3 regions of the Pseudoalteromonas sp. DSM 26666 genome follow, and region 1 is predicted to be linked to each of the others. Evidence: predicted binding sites of a transcription regulator. Region 1 holds the regulator's gene; each other region holds the start of a gene.
What was found. The regulator sigma-54, encoded in region 1, starts transcription at its own class of promoters, with help from an activator protein. The targets are predictions, from matches to a motif close to GTTGGCACGNNNNTNGNNT.

Region 1 (5,370 bases):
GAGCAACGTATTGACATTCATAGCACTGAAATTAATGTTGTGATGACCAAGTCGTGTACTACAGCCACCCAAGAGATGCTCGCGGCTGAAGCGTTAAATATTATGGAACAAAAACGTATTAATGGCTTAATTGTAATTAATGAGCATAATCAACCGATTGGCGCACTAAATATGCAAGACTTACTTAAAGCGGGAGTGCTATAAATGCAATTTGAAGATCTCTATCAACCGCTAAGTGATGATGCAAAGGCGCGCGCAAAAAAAGTAAAGCTATTAATTTGTGATATTGATGGTGTATTTTCTGATGGCCGTATTTACCTTGGAAACCAAGGTGAAGAACTCAAAGCATTTAACACCAAAGACGGATTTGGTATCAAAGCCCTAATTAACAGCGGTTTTGAAGTCGCCGTGATCACCGGGCGCCATTCTCATATAGTGCAGCAACGTATGAGCAGTTTAACCGTACAACATATATATCAAGGCCAAGAAGACAAACTCATAGCCTATCAAGAATTAAAACAAAAATTAGCGCTTAGCGATGAGCAAATTGCTTATATAGGTGATGATGGCCCAGACATGCCAGTAATGGAGCAAGTCGGTTTTGCGGTTGCCGTAAACGATGCTCATCCACTTATTAAACGTTTATCACATTATGTAACCCAACTGCCCGGCGGTTTTGGTGCGGTAAGAGAGCTGACAGACTTACTTATGCTCGAAAATAACAAGCCACTAACTAGCCAAGGAACGAGTTCATGAATGTAGCGCGCATTATACTGAGCGTTTTATTCATAAGCTGTATGGTTTGGCTCTGGTATCCTTATTTTACTAAGGTTGATATTACTGCAAGCGAAGAAACACAAGTTATTGCTAAGCCTGATTATACCGCTATTGAGCTAAAACAAACGGCTTATAATGAACAAGGTAAAGTGAGCCATAAGGTAACTGCGGTAAAAATGGAGTTGTATCAACAACTCGGTTTTACCTTTTTTGAAAAGCCTATATTCACTTTATACAACGAGCAGCAAACATGGCGTATTAACGCCGATGAAGCCACCCTCTACGACGACCGTCAACTGGTGTTAGAGGGTAATGTAACCGCTCAAAACTTAGTAGATAACGCCATGATCGATACGATCAACGCCCAGACCATCAATGTTGATATAAAACTATTAACCATGCAATCACAGCAGCCTGTCGTTATTACAGGACCTAATTTAAAAATCACAGGTAAAGGCCTTGAGGCCGATTTAAAAACCGAGGTGATTAAACTTATTAACCATACGCGAACCCTATATTATGACCAATAACCTATTTAAAATTTTAATTGTTCCCTCACTATTAATTGCTTTTAACAGTAATGGCGCTGAACCTGCTGAAGCCCCCGCTGCTAATCAAATTTCAATTAGTGCAGATAAGCAAGAAGGTCAATTAAAAGAAAACGTAGGCATTTTTGAGAAAAATGTTGAAATTATTCATGGTAATCGCCGTATCACAGCTGACCGTTTAGAAGTGCATAAACGCGATGACCTAGGCGATAACAAACAGTTATTAATTGCCACAGGCAGCCCTGCATATTTTGAAGAAACACAAGCTGATGGCACCATAATGAGCGCCAGTGCTAATGAAGTGCGTTACGATGTGTCGCTGCGTTTTTTAACCTTAATCGGCGATGCAAGCATTGCTCAAGCAGGTCAAAAAATAACAGCTAAAAGTATCACTTACGATATCGAGCAGCAGTTAATTAGCGCAGAAAAAGACGAAAACTCAACAGACCGTGTACACACTATTTTAGTCCCTGTTGAAAATAAAAAAGAAGATGATAAAGGTCAACCATGAGCACATTAAAAGCAGAGCTATTAGCTAAAAGCTACAAAGGTCGTGAAGTTGTAAAAAACGTTGGCCTAGAGGTTGAAGCTGGCAGTATTGTGGGGTTACTTGGCCCTAATGGTGCAGGTAAAACCACCACTTTTTATATGATTGTAGGCCTTGTGCCTAGCGATAAAGGCAAAATATCAATTGATGATAAAGATATTACTTTATTACCGATGCACAGCCGAGCGCGTTTAGGGATTGGTTATTTACCGCAAGAGTCGTCTATTTTTAGAAAGCTGACTGTTTATCAAAACTTAATGGCTATCTTAGAAACACGTAAAGAATTAAATAAACAACAACGCGAAGATACCTTAAATAATTTACTTGATGAATTTAGCATTCAGCATATCCGCGATAGTCAAGGTATGGCTTTATCAGGTGGTGAACGTCGCCGCGTTGAAATTGCTCGCGCGTTAGCAGCAAACCCTAAATTTATCCTTTTAGACGAACCCTTTGCGGGGGTTGATCCTATCTCAGTATTAGATATTAAAAAGATTATAGAGCATCTTAAAAACCGAGGAATTGGCGTACTTATCACAGATCACAACGTACGCGAAACTCTTGATGTTTGTGAAAAAGCCTACATAGTTTCTCATGGGGAGTTAATTGCATCAGGCACTCCAGAATATGTATTAAACGATAAAACAGTACGCGATGTTTATTTAGGCGAGCAGTTCAAGCTCTAATATGTGTGTTATTACACTAAGCATCTGCTAAGATTAATTATACTAATTTAAAAGGATTGTTAGAGATACATGAGGCAATCATTACAGCTGCGCATGGGCCAGCAACTTACAATGACTCCACAGTTGCAACAAGCAATTCGCTTATTGCAACTCAGTACATTGGATCTCCAGCAAGAAATTCAAGAAGCGCTCGATAGCAACCCCTTGCTTGAAGTTGAAGAACACGATTACAGCGAAGACACTGCAGGTAAAAACGAACAAAAAGCCGATAACGATGACTTAACGCTAAGTGCCTCAGCTGACGATAAACCTAGCGAGTATGAGCAAGATAGCGGCGAAGCAATGACCAAAGACACCATTAGCGATGATATGGCTATGGATGTTACTTGGGATGAATATATGAGCGCTGCGCCTGCCTCTTCATCGGGCCCAATGCCAGAAGATGAATCTATTTATCAAGGCTCTTCGACTGAAACGCTGCATGAGTATTTAATGTGGCAACTTCAACTGACGCCGTTTAGTCCTACCGATGAAGCGATAGCTATTGCAATTGTAGAAGCTGTGGACGATTCAGGGATTCTAACCCTTAGCTGTGAAGAAATATTAGAAAGCTTTAACCAAGAAAACGACGGCGAAGATGAAGTTGAACTTGACGAAATAGAAGCGGTACTAAAGCGTATTCAACTATTTGATCCAGTGGGAATAGCCGCGCGTAGTTTACAAGAGTGCTTGTGTATTCAGCTAAATCAATTTGATAAAGACACACCTTTTTTAAACGAAACAAAAATGATCTTAACCGATCATATTGATTTACTTGCTGCACGTGACTATCGCACGTTAATGAAAAAAACAAAGCTTAAAGAAGATGAGCTTAAAGAAATCATGACGTTGATTCATACGCTCAGCCCAAAACCGGCAGACACTATTGTTAGAGAAGAGTCTGAATACGTTATTCCTGATGTGTCGGTTAAGAAAGTTAAAGGTCGTTGGGTAGTTGAATTAAACCCAGATAGCATGCCTAAGATCAGAGTAAATAGCCAATATGCAGCTATGTCGCGTACGGTTAAATCAAGTGGTGATAGCCAGTTTATTCGCTCGCACTTACAAGAGGCTAAATGGTTTATAAAAAGCTTAGAAAGTAGGAATGACACGCTACTTAAAGTAACCAACTGTATTGTGCAGCAGCAACAGGCCTTTTTTGAACACGGTCCTGAGGCTATGAAGCCTATGGTGCTTAACGATGTGGCTGAAATGGTGGAAATGCATGAGTCGACTATATCGCGTGTTACTACGCAAAAATACATGCATACACCACGTGGCATTTTTGAGCTTAAATATTTCTTTTCAAGCCATGTAAGTACTGAAAATGGTGGCGAATGTTCATCAACAGCAATACGTGCATTAATTAAAAAATTAATCGCTGCAGAAAACTCAGCTAAACCATTGAGTGATAGTAAAATTGCAGATATATTGGCAGAGCAAGGAATTAAAGTAGCGAGGAGAACCATTGCAAAATATCGCGAATCTCTAGCTATTCCCCCGTCTAATCAACGTAAAAGTTTGATTTAAGGCGTACAACAAAGAGGAAAATGTTTATGCAACTGAATTTAACTGGTCGCCATGTAGATATTACCGACTCGCTTAGAGACTACGTAAATAGTAAATTTTCGAAGTTACAGAGGCACACTGATCACATAACGAATGTGCACGTTATTCTCGATGTAGAAAAACTAAACCAAAAAGCTGAAGCAACCGTTCATGTTAGTGGCGCTGAGATTTTTGCCTCTACTGAGCATCAAGATATGTATGCCGCTATAGACTCGCTCATTGACAAGCTAGATCGTCAAGTAATTAAACACAAAGAGAAACTTGCTCGACACTAACACTATGAAACTAAGCTCACTTATCTGTCAGGACTGCAGTAAAGCTGCGGTCCTTTTTAATAGTAAAAAAAGAATTTTAGAATTTATCAGTGAATTGGCTCACAATAAGCTGCCCTATTTAACACAACAAGATATTCTTAATGCATTAACTGCAAGAGAAAAGCTTGGAAGTACAGGCATTGGCCGAGGCATTGCTATTCCACATGGTCGCATGAGTGGAGCTCAAGAGCCCCTTGCTTTGATTTTAGTGAGCGAAACAGCTATTAATTTTGATGCGATTGATAACCGGCCGGTTGACATTTTTGTCGCGTTAATTGTTCCCGATGGCGATAATCAGCAGCATTTGAAGACGCTAGCCACGATTGCTGATAAGCTCAATGATAAAGAATTTTGTAAACAGTTACGCGCCGCCAAATCGGATAGCGAACTGTATCAGGTTATCGTCAGTCAATCGTAGTAATAAAGAAAGGTGATAAATGGAATTAATAATTATAAGCGGTCGTTCAGGCTCAGGTAAATCTGTGGCGTTACGCGTTGTGGAAGACTTAGGTTATTATTGTGTAGACAATATTCCTCTTAATTTATTACCATCATTAGTGCGCAGTGTTTCCGACAGTTATAATAAAATTGCCGTGAGTGTTGATGTACGTAACCTACCTAAAGAGCAACAGCAGTTTAATGAAATCATTGAATATTTACCTGGTTTTACTAAACCAACGGTATTTTATTTAGACAGTGACGATCAAACATTAATAAAACGTTTTTCAGAAACGCGACGTCTCCACCCTTTATCTATTGATTCTTTGCCGCTTGATTTAGCCATAAAAAAAGAAAAACAACTACTTGATGTATTGATTAACCGTGCTGATTATATGATTGATACCACGGATTTAAGTGTGCATCAGCTTGCTGAGTCTATTCGTGAAAAA
Region 2 (5,370 bases), on a different contig from region 1:
TGGGATGAAAACTACTTGTATTTACAAGCAGATATTAGTGACGATGTGCTGATTGATACTCACCCAAATCCAACTGATAAATACTGGGATGATGATGCCTTAGAAGTGTTTATAGATAGTGACGCATCGGGTGGTAATCATCAGTTTAATCATACCGCGTTTGCTTATCACATTGGTCTTGATAACCAAGCAGCCGATTATGGCCCTGATAAAAAAGCGCATTTATATACCGACCACTTAGTTAGTAACTGGAAGCGTAATACCACTGCGCCCTATAACATCACGTGGGAAGTGGCGATAAAACTCTACCCGAATGATTATCAACAAGGCGCACAAAACACTCCGCTTAAATTAACTGAAAAACACGTTATTGGCTTTATGCTCGCATATTGCGATAACGACGGCAGTAAAGTTCGTGAGCACTTTATGGGCTCACACGAAGTAAAGCCAGTGAACGGTGACAGAAACCGAGGATTTATAGACGCAGATGTATTTGGTAAAATCACTTTGCTACCGAAAAGTAAGTAATCACTAACTAAATAATTGATAACGAAGGTTGGGTTGAGCTAAGCGAAACCCAACAAAAATACCCTATTAACAAAAACAGAGACTTTGCAATATAGATTATTTAATTCTCAAGCACGTTTTTCCTTATATAAAGAGCGCTGCGCCCTAATAAAGCTAATTTCAGCCACTCTTTTGCTCATGATTAATAATTTTAAGAAGCAAATCAATTCTGCGATTTGTTTTTTTGGTCTGCTCCCTAATCATTCCCTGCACCACAGCTGAAGCAAGGAAAATAAAACATATTATTTGAAATATTTCAGTTTCAATATCATAGAAGCTATTAGCAATTGATAACAAAATAAAGGGTAAAAAAATTGATATGAGATCTTTCAAGCCCCAATCATTTTTTCCTAACGTTTCAAATTCATCTTTATATTTTTGCAGTTCAGCAATATGTTCTATCTCTAGTTTTGCCATAATTTCATTTTCGGTATTCACACTAGCTCACACGCACATAGTAAATATAGCTTTGATAATAACTTAATACCTCTTTTAGGTTCAATATTAAAAACTGTTTAACAGTATCGAACCAACTGCGATGCTTTAACCTGTGGACTTACGCTCTTCTCTGGCTAACTATTATCCACAAAAAAGCCGCTGTATTTTGCAATACAGCGGCTTTTAAAATCATGATTCTAAATTAATAGATTATGACTTAGGCGCACGACCCGCACGTTTACGCTCATTTTCAGTTAAATGACGTTTACGAATACGAATGTTCTCAGGTGTAACTTCTACTAACTCATCATCAGCAATAAACTCAAGCGCTTGCTCAAGTGAATAGTTAAGAGCTGGTGTTAGTGTTTGTGCTTCATCGGTACCAGATGCACGAACGTTAGTAAGTTGCTTACCTTTAAGCGCATTAACTGTAAGGTCGTTATCACGGCTATGAATACCGATAACCATACCTTCGTATACTTCAACACCGTGACCGATGAATAAACGGCCGCGCTCTTGTAAGTTAAATAATGCGTTAGTTAGTGCTTTACCTGTTGCATTTGCAATCATTACACCGTTCTTACGAACACCTAGCTCGCCACCTTTGTGCGGACCGTAGTGATCGAACGTATGGTAAAGTAAACCAGAACCCGATGTTAACGTCATGAACTCAGTTTGGAAACCGATTAAACCACGGCTTGGGATCATAAAGTCCAAACGCATACGGCCTTTACCATCTGGGGCCATATCAGTAAGCTCACCCTTACGAAGACCAATTTGTTCCATGATAGAACCCTGGTGCTCTTCTTGACAGTCAATTGTTAGTGTTTCATACGGTTCTTCTAACACACCATCAACAGTACGTAAGATAACTTCTGGACGAGATACCGCTAACTCGTAACCTTCACGACGCATGTTCTCGATTAAGATACCTAAGTGTAATTCACCACGACCCGATACACGGAAGCTATCTGGGTTATCAGTGTCTGCAACGCGAAGTGCAACGTTGTGTACTAGCTCTTTGTCTAAACGCTCACGGATATTACGTGATGTTACAAACTTACCTTCTTTACCACAGAAAGGTGAGTTATTTACAGAGAACGTCATCGTTACTGTTGGCTCATCAACACTTAGTGGAGGTAATGCTTCAACGTTGTTAGGACAACAAAGCGTATCTGAAATCTTAAGCTCGCCAAGACCCGTTACCGTTACGATGTTACCAGCGTAAGCTTTGTCAGTGTCAATACGCTCAAGACCTAAGTAGCTTTGTACTGAACCAATTTTACCGTTACGTTTAGACCCGTCAGCGCTAATAACCGTAACTTGTTGGTTAGGTACAACTGAACCGCGTTTGATACGACCAATGCCAATTACACCTTTATAAGAGTTGTAATCAAGCTGTGAAATCTGCATTTGGAAGTCACCTTCAGGATCTGCATCCGGTGGTGATACTTCGTCAACGATCATCTTGAACATAGGTTCCATGTTATCAGATGCTTCGTCTAAATCTAATGTAGCCCAACCATTGATTGCTGATGCGTAGATTACTTTAAAGTCTAACTGTTCATCAGTTGCGCCTAGGTTATCGAATAAATCAAAGATTTGATCCATAACCCAATCAGGGCGAGCACCTGGCTTATCAATTTTATTGATAACAACGATTGGCTTTAAGCCTTGCGCGAATGCCTTTTGCGTTACGAAACGCGTTTGTGGCATTGGACCTTCCTGAGCATCAACAAGTAGTAATACTGAGTCAGCCATCGAAAGTACGCGTTCAACTTCACCACCGAAGTCGGCGTGTCCAGGAGTATCTACGATATTGATATGGTAATCATTCCATGAGATAGCGGTGTTTTTCGCTAAAATGGTAATACCACGTTCTTTTTCAATGTCGTTTGAATCCATCACGCGCTCTTCATTACCGCCGCGTGTTTCTAATGTACCTGATTGCTCAAGTAGTTTATCAACCAGTGTTGTTTTACCGTGGTCAACGTGGGCGATAATTGCTATATTTCTTAACTTTTCGATGCTCATATATTCACTCAGAGAAATTGAATCTCATTGATCCTGCAGGGGCTATACGTTCTCACCTGCGCTTTCACGAGATGTCCCAGCATAGGATTTAAAAGGGCGCATATTATCCCCTATAAATGGAATGGATGAAAGTTTATCCAAAATAAAATTTCAAACTTTCTCAATAAAATAATTAACCCATTGTTTTAAAATAATTAATTATGATAATTAATTTTTAGATATTTATATAAAAAGATGGTTTTGGGTTAATTTAAAGCGACTTTACTGCGTATTTTGCATTTTCTTTGTGCTAGTCTAAGGTGATTAATTTACAAGCAATTATTGCTTTGTAAATATTGCACCATTTTGGAAAAATTACGCACTAAGATGGTGCTTAATCTATATCACCTTTATTTTATTTATATTTTTTTACATAAAAAACAAATAATTATAATAGTGGCACAAAATCAGCTTGTAGATATTCAACGTATCTAAGCAGCAATAATAAAACCCAATAGTTGGAGGACACATGTCACAATCGGTTTTAGATTTTATTAAAGAAAATGACGTTAAGTTCATTGATTTACGCTTTACTGACACAAAAGGTAAAGAGCAACATGTTTCTATTCCTCATCATCAAGTTGATGAAGACTTTTTTGAAGATGGAAAGATGTTTGACGGTTCTTCAATTGCTGGCTGGAAAGGCATCAACGAATCAGACATGGTGTTACTACCAGATGCAGATTCAATTAAACTTGACCCTTTCACAGAAGAAACAACACTAATCGTTCGTTGTGACGTGGTTGAACCTTCTACATTACAAGGTTACGAACGCGACCCTCGCTCAGTTGCTAAGCGCGCTGAAGAGTACATGCGCTCTACGGGTATTGCTGACACTGTTTTATTTGGCCCAGAACCAGAGTTTTTCGTATTTGACGATGTTAAATACAAATCTGACATGTCAGGTTCAATGTATAAAATTGATTCTAAGCAAGCAGCTTGGAACTCAGATAAAGAATATGCAGATGGCAATACAGGCCATCGCCCAGGTGTTAAAGGCGGTTACTTCCCAGTTGCACCTGTTGATGATTTCCAAGATTGGCGTTCTGCAACGTGCCTAGTTTTAGAAGAAATGGGTCAAGTTGTTGAAGCGCATCACCACGAAGTGGCGACTGCCGGTCAAAACGAGATCGCAACGCGTTTTAATACTATGGTGTTAAAGGCCGATGAAATCCAAGAAATGAAATATGTTATCCACAACATGGCTCACCTTTACGGTAAAACGGCAACATTTATGCCTAAGCCGGTTGTTGGTGATAACGGTTCTGGTATGCACTGTCACCAGTCTTTAGCAAAAGATGGCGTAAACTTATTCGCAGGTGATAAATACGGCGGACTTTCTGAAGATGCACTTTACTACATTGGCGGTATCATCAAACATGCTAAAGCGATCAACGCTTTTGCTAACGCGTCAACTAACTCGTACAAACGTTTAGTACCTGGTTTTGAAGCTCCGGTAATGCTTGCATACTCGGCTCGTAACCGTTCGGCGTCAATCCGTATTCCAGTTGTGCCATCTGCAAAAGGTCGTCGTATCGAAGTACGCTTCCCAGATCCAACAGCTAACCCATACCTTGCTTTCTCAGCAATGCTTATGGCTGGCCTTGACGGAATTAAAAACAAGATCCACCCTGGCGATGCTATGGACAAGGATTTATACGACTTACCAGCTGAAGAAGCGGCAGAAATTCCAACAGTAGCCTCATCATTAGATGAAGCACTAGCTGCACTTGATTCAGACCGTGAATTCTTAAACCAAGGTGGTGTATTCACCAATGACCTAATCGATGCTTACATCGCACTTAAGTCAAAAGAAGTTGAAAAACTTAACATGACAACTCACCCTGTTGAGTTCGAAATGTACTACAGCTGTTAATTTATTAACCGATAAATAATGTGTGTTTTAAGCCCGCTTTGCGGGCTTTTTTTATGGTAAATTTAACGGTTCTACACTAAAGTGAAGTTAGTTTAAACAATGCAGGATAGCTGGATGGTAGGTAAGATTTTGTTGCTATTAATAGCTTTAATGTTAAGCCTTAATAGCCATGCGAGCGATAAAAAAATTTACGCATGGAAAGACAAAAATGGGGTGTTGGTTTTTTCAGATACTCCTCAGCCTGGCGCTAAAGAGGTTAAACTCACGAGCCAACATCTCAGCATGCCCGCTACAAACACCGATATTCTTGATACTGCTCCTACTAAAACAGCAGTAAAGTTTAGTATTAGTATTTCATCGCCTGAACCAAACCAAACTATCAGGGAAAACACCGGCTCTGTGTATGTCTCTACCCG
Region 3 (5,370 bases), on a different contig from region 1:
CGCGCCATACGGGCATGCACTTTATGATAAATGTGAAGTCACTGAGTTAATGGATAAACAGCCTTTGGTGGTTGATGAAAATCAAATGCTTGATATTGTCTCTCAGCAAATAACAGAGCAAGACTTTGATATTCGTCGCCATATTGTTATCACAAGTAATAATAAATATTTAGGTTTGGCACCGCTCAGGGACATATTAAAGCACATTACCGCTGAAAAAATCCGCCACGCCCAACATGCTAACCCTCTAACCATGTTACCGGGTAATGTGGCAATTAGTGAAGTAATAGAGCAGCGTCTGCAACATAAACAGCCATTTTCACTAGCTTATATCGATTTAAATCATTTTAAACAATTTAACGATCTGTATGGTTATGCCAGTGGGGACAGCGTGATAAAACTTCTGGCCGATGTGACTGTAAAAGCGTGTGCGCACAGCGCTAACTTTGTCGGGCATATTGGTGGCGATGACTTTATGGTGGTGTTTGAAAAAAAAGATGCGGTGGAGGTTTGTAATACCATTATCACGCAATTTGAATTGCAGTCACGCGTATTTTTTACGCCAGAGCATATTGCTGGAAAAGGGTATTGGGCAACTAATCGAGAGGGCGAAAAGCAGTTTGTACCTCTACTTACATTATCGATAGGTTTAGTTGAGCCGGATCTGCAGCAGTGTAAAAATAGCCATCAAGTAGCGGCATTAGCCACAGATGCTAAAAAAGAAGCAAAACGTTATCGTCACAGCTACTTATTTATTTGTAATCGAAGAAGGCCTGCACCCGCTGTTGTGCGTTTATCCAATAGTAAAAAAAGTGGCTAACAAAAAGCAAAAAAGGAGCCTCGGCTCCTTTTTTTAGTGCGGTATTACGATTAACGTAATAACGACTCAGATAATACTGGGCGCATTTCACGAACAATCGCTTGTGTTAGCTTAGGTGCACCACAAATAACGTTACCGCTCACGTTGTAGTTATTACCGCCAGCAAAATCAACAACCATGCCGCCAGCTTCTTTAACTAATAGCTCGCCTGCTGCTGTATCCCACGGTTTTAAACCAATTTCAAAGAAACCATCAACACGACCCGCTGCAACATACGCCATATCAAGTGCTGCAGAGCCTGCACGACGAATATCAGCGGTATGTACGAATAATGCTTTAAACGCTTCAGAATAGGCATCTAAGTGGTGTTTTTGTTTGAAAGGGAAACCTGTTGCAAGAACAGAACCGGCAAGTTCAACCGTTTTAGATACACGTAAACGTTTGCTGTTTAACTGTGCGCCTTGACCACGAGAAGCGGTGAAAAGTTCGCCTCGAATTGGATCGTAAATTACGGCTTGGTCTAAACGACCTTTAACTTTAAGTGCAATTGATACTGCGAAATGAGGGATACCCTTGATGAAGTTAGTTGTGCCATCAAGTGGGTCAACAATCCATTGGTAATCAGCATCCTTACCTTTGTGTTCGCCTAACTCTTCACCAACGATGCAGTGATCAGGGTAAGAACGTAAAATAGTGTCACGAATTACGGCTTCGGCTTCTTTATCAATGTTCGTAACTAAATCATTAGTGCCTTTTTGTTGCACTTCAACTTTTGATAAGTCTTCACTTGCACGAAGAATAAGCTTGCCTGCGTTACGCGCAGCGCGAACCGCAATGTTTAACATTGGATGCATGGTATTACCTTTGGGTTGTAAAAGAACGTTTATATATTTAAGCCGGCGTATTTTAGCGGTTTTTGCCATAAAGTAAACCATAAAGCCTAAATACTTGTGAGTGTTTTTTGTACAGGCATGATCTTTCAATATATTTATCGGAATAAAAACAGACAATAAATTTGTAAATTAGCGCTTTACCTAAAGTTAACTTGAGGTTTTATGATGTTCTATATTCAATTAATAGGAAGAAAGTTATGAAATTAGAACACGTAAATTTAGTTGTTAGTGACATAAACGCCATGCTTAAGTTTTACCAAGCAGCGTTTCCCTATTGGTCAATTAGAAGTGAGGGGGAAGGAACTTGGTATGGTAAAGCAAGGCGCTGGGTACATTTTGGTGATAACGATCAATATATTGCTATAAGCGATCACGGTGAAGGGAAAAACCGCGACCTATCAGGACATCAAATTGGTTTGGCACACTTTGCCTATGTAACCAATAACTTAAATGCAGTAATAGCGCGCCTAAAACATGCGGGCTTTGCAATAAGTAAAGAAGGTGCTGTAAATCCATTTAGAAAAAACATTTATTATATTGACCCTGCAGGGTTTGAAGTTGAGTTTGTAGAGTACATGAGTGATGTACCTAGTGAGCGAAATAACGACTTATAATATGAATGAAGCCAACGATTATGGCTTCATTCAATGTTTAGCATATTTAATAATGTTTACCATTTATGCCAAGTTGAGTTTTTAGATCATTTGCAAAGCTAATAAATTTTTCTTTAATAGTGCGCTTAACTTTAACTTCCACAGAGCCTAAAACAGTTTTTCCTTCAATGTGAATCGTTGGCCCTTGGCGCTTATTAAGTGACACTGTTTTATTTTCAAAACTGCCTAAAATACAAAACATTTTAGAAACTACATTAACGTGCTCTGGTACATATATTTCTTCGCTGCCAAAGTAACAATTAACGTGAATAGTGACATGTTGGTGGGTAAAAATAGCATCCGTAAAATCAAGATTGATTGACCCCATGTAGTTTTCTATATAAATGTTTTGAGGAACTACCCATTGGCCGCTTCGTTCACTTGAACCAAGAATGCTTCTTAATGTAAGTGGCTCTTCATCAGTCTCATGCTGCGCGCTATAATTAGGTGCAAACTGAGAGTGCTTTTGCGCCTTATATTGCTGGTCAGTATTTAAGGTTAAATCTTCAACGAGATCCATAAGTGCTTTATTGTCACTCGCTGCCATCGCGTCGTCTAAGCGCCTTTCAAATGCTTCAACAGAAATAACACCATGGCTGTAATTATAAATGAGCTGATCAATCACTTGCTCACGAACTTGCTCAATAGGGCGGTCTTCAATCTTAACAGACATTTAAATTATCCTTTTATGGTTGCTAGTTATTTCAAAGCAAGCCTTATACCAAATATTAAATTGTTTAAATTCAGTGGTTTATGATTTTGGGTTTTTGATTCTTTATTATATTAACGACAGATTAACCAAATATACAATTATTTAGTAAGTTTCGCTATTCGAGAAACTTTTACGCAATAGTCTGTAAATGTTTACTTAGTAGGTTTAAGCCAATATCTACTATTTTAAATTAAGCTATTGAAATTAAAGGTTAAAAAATGTTGGCCCGATGCTCGCATTAGCTTAAGTGTCTTTAATCAAAAGGAGAACGATTATGAAAACATTTAATAAGTCTATGATTGCAGCCCTAGTATTAGGAACAACCGCAATGGGCGCTCAGGCAAGCAGTTGGGAAAACGAAAGCAAAGATGCTTGGATTGATGGGAAAGCAGAAACAGTATTGCTTATGAACACCAATCTAAATAACTTTGATATCAACACGGACGTAAAAAACGGCAAGGTAATGCTAACAGGTAAAGTAAACAGCGAAGTAGATAAAGAGCTTGCTGAAGAACTCGTGCTAAGCCTAGATGGTGTAACTGACGTTGAAAACAGTCTAACTGTGGTAAAAAACACCGACATGAAGAAGCATGATTCTAAAATGATGGGTAACGACACTGAAAGTGATTTAACCGATGCTAAAATCACTACAGTGATCACAACACGTTACTTATTTGATTCTGAAGTAGGTGGTACAGACATTGATGTTGATACCGATAATGGTGTGGTAACTCTTAAAGGTACAGTTGAGTCTGATGCTGAAAAGCAATTAGCGATGGAAATTGCTAAAAACGCTGAAGATGTTCGCAAGGTAGTTGATGAATTAACTGTTATTGCAGAATAATACACTATACTAAAGCCCAGCCCTGCTGGGCTTTTTGCTTTGCTAACATTATAAGGATTAAATTATGGATATCATTAGAATTATTTTTTCTATTTTATTACCACCACTGGGTGTGTTTTTACAGGTAGGACTAGGGATGCATTTTTGGTTAAATATTTTGCTAACTTTGCTCGGCTATTTCCCAGGATTAATTCATGCGATTTATATTATCGCCAAAAAATAATGTAGCAGCATAGCAGGACATTTAATACTGAGTTGCTAAGTGCTCCCAAAGGTATGTGTATTAGTTACTCAGGCTGCTATTAATAAATGGACTTGTTTTACAAAACTCATCACTAACAAAACCTCAAAGCCTACTATTTGAGCAGTTAGCCCCTTGATTGCTAAAATAAAGCTTTTTGCTAGTGACAAGCCCCTAAAAACTTTTTATACTGCAACCCGCTTTAGTCGCTCTGTGGCTAAACGCTTCAAAAATTAACTGCTTACAGTTATACAGAGATGGCCCCTTAGCTCAGTTGGTTAGAGCACACGACTCATAATCGTTAGGTCCCCAGTTCAAGTCTGGGAGGGGCCACCACTTTTACACGCTTTCCAAGTAAATACCTACTAACAGAAATTACCTGTGCTACCTCTGTGCTACTTTTTAGTATAGCAACTTTTTTTATTAACTATCTAATACAACCTCATTTCATCATCAGGGGGACTCTATAAAGAACTACATAGGACTCTATTTAGATGAAATCAACAAGCTTTCCGTTAACAAAGCTTTAGTAATAGTTCTAAGAGTTATTATACTTGCTTACAATTACGCAATAAGAGTGGTACGTTCAATCGGTTTTACCGATCTTGCTATATCAACAAATTCTGCTTTTTTAGCCCTGTTTATAAAGCTCATCGATTTCATATAAACTCCTTTCGCTATTAGGTTGATAAGCTTTAGGCGCTTGCTGCCTAAAGGCACGCCATACCTCATGGCCAACATGGACTACGCAGAGAAAAGCCAGTCAAGCTAGAAATCTCCCGAAGGGTTGCGAAGCAAGGGGGCCCCGCTTGCGGGGTTCCGATTTATGGCTTTACAGGATTTGAACGAAGTGGTTTAAGGTTATTTAACCATTGTCTACCCCTCAATTTTCCCATATTCTCTCATTCATATACTTATATAGGTAACCGTATTGAAATGTCAGACCAAATTTTGACCTTGAAAGAAGTAGCTGCTTATTTAAAGTTGGCCGAAAAAACGGCTTATCGCTTGGCTAGTGAAGGCCAATTACCTGGCTTTAAGGTCGGTGGTTCGTGGCGTTTTAAGCGTGGGGATATAGAAGTTTGGATTGAAGAGAAAAAGAAACGAAATACTTAACTTTTTATACATCGATCCCTTTTTACCTGATAACAAAAGCTTGCTTGGGCATACCGAGCGGCAACGGAAATTTTATGCAAAAACTAACTCT

Region 2: a site for sigma-54 is predicted at 3,474-3,492, ahead of glnA (glutamate--ammonia ligase). Genes of this name have one in related genera too.
Region 3: a site for sigma-54 is predicted at 3,299-3,317, ahead of BM380_RS06565 (BON domain-containing protein). Genes of this name have one in related genera too.

What each region holds. Positions count from the first base shown of each region.
Region 1 covers NZ_FPAR01000007.1:17,369-22,738, forward strand. The annotation lists gene BM380_RS13440 (KpsF/GutQ family sugar-phosphate isomerase) at 1-204, shown strand, start outside; gene kdsC (3-deoxy-manno-octulosonate-8-phosphatase KdsC) at 205-756, shown strand; gene lptC (LPS export ABC transporter periplasmic protein LptC) at 753-1,307, shown strand; gene lptA (lipopolysaccharide transport periplasmic protein LptA) at 1,297-1,836, shown strand; gene lptB (LPS export ABC transporter ATP-binding protein) at 1,833-2,558, shown strand; gene BM380_RS13465 (RNA polymerase factor sigma-54) at 2,628-4,127, shown strand; gene hpf (ribosome hibernation promoting factor) at 4,154-4,441, shown strand; gene ptsN (PTS IIA-like nitrogen regulatory protein PtsN) at 4,446-4,898, shown strand; gene rapZ (RNase adapter RapZ) at 4,918-5,370, shown strand, end outside.
Region 2 covers NZ_FPAR01000009.1:52,262-57,631, reverse strand. The annotation lists gene BM380_RS15045 (CBM9 family sugar-binding protein) at 1-528, shown strand, start outside; gene BM380_RS15040 (hypothetical protein) at 688-1,005, opposite strand; gene typA (translational GTPase TypA) at 1,216-3,039, opposite strand; gene glnA (glutamate--ammonia ligase) at 3,548-4,954, shown strand; gene BM380_RS15025 (DUF4124 domain-containing protein) at 5,069-5,370, shown strand, end outside.
Region 3 covers NZ_FPAR01000003.1:72,729-78,098, forward strand. The annotation lists gene BM380_RS06545 (GGDEF domain-containing protein) at 1-820, shown strand, start outside; gene suhB (inositol-1-monophosphatase) at 871-1,674, opposite strand; gene BM380_RS06555 (VOC family protein) at 1,911-2,327, shown strand; gene BM380_RS06560 (LiaF domain-containing protein) at 2,374-3,039, opposite strand; gene BM380_RS06565 (BON domain-containing protein) at 3,353-3,922, shown strand; gene BM380_RS06570 (YqaE/Pmp3 family membrane protein) at 3,987-4,145, shown strand; tRNA gene BM380_RS06575 (tRNA-Ile) at 4,423-4,499, shown strand; gene BM380_RS06580 (methylation-associated defense system helix-turn-helix domain-containing protein MAD1) at 5,100-5,279, shown strand; gene BM380_RS06585 (N-6 DNA methylase) at 5,354-5,370, shown strand, end outside.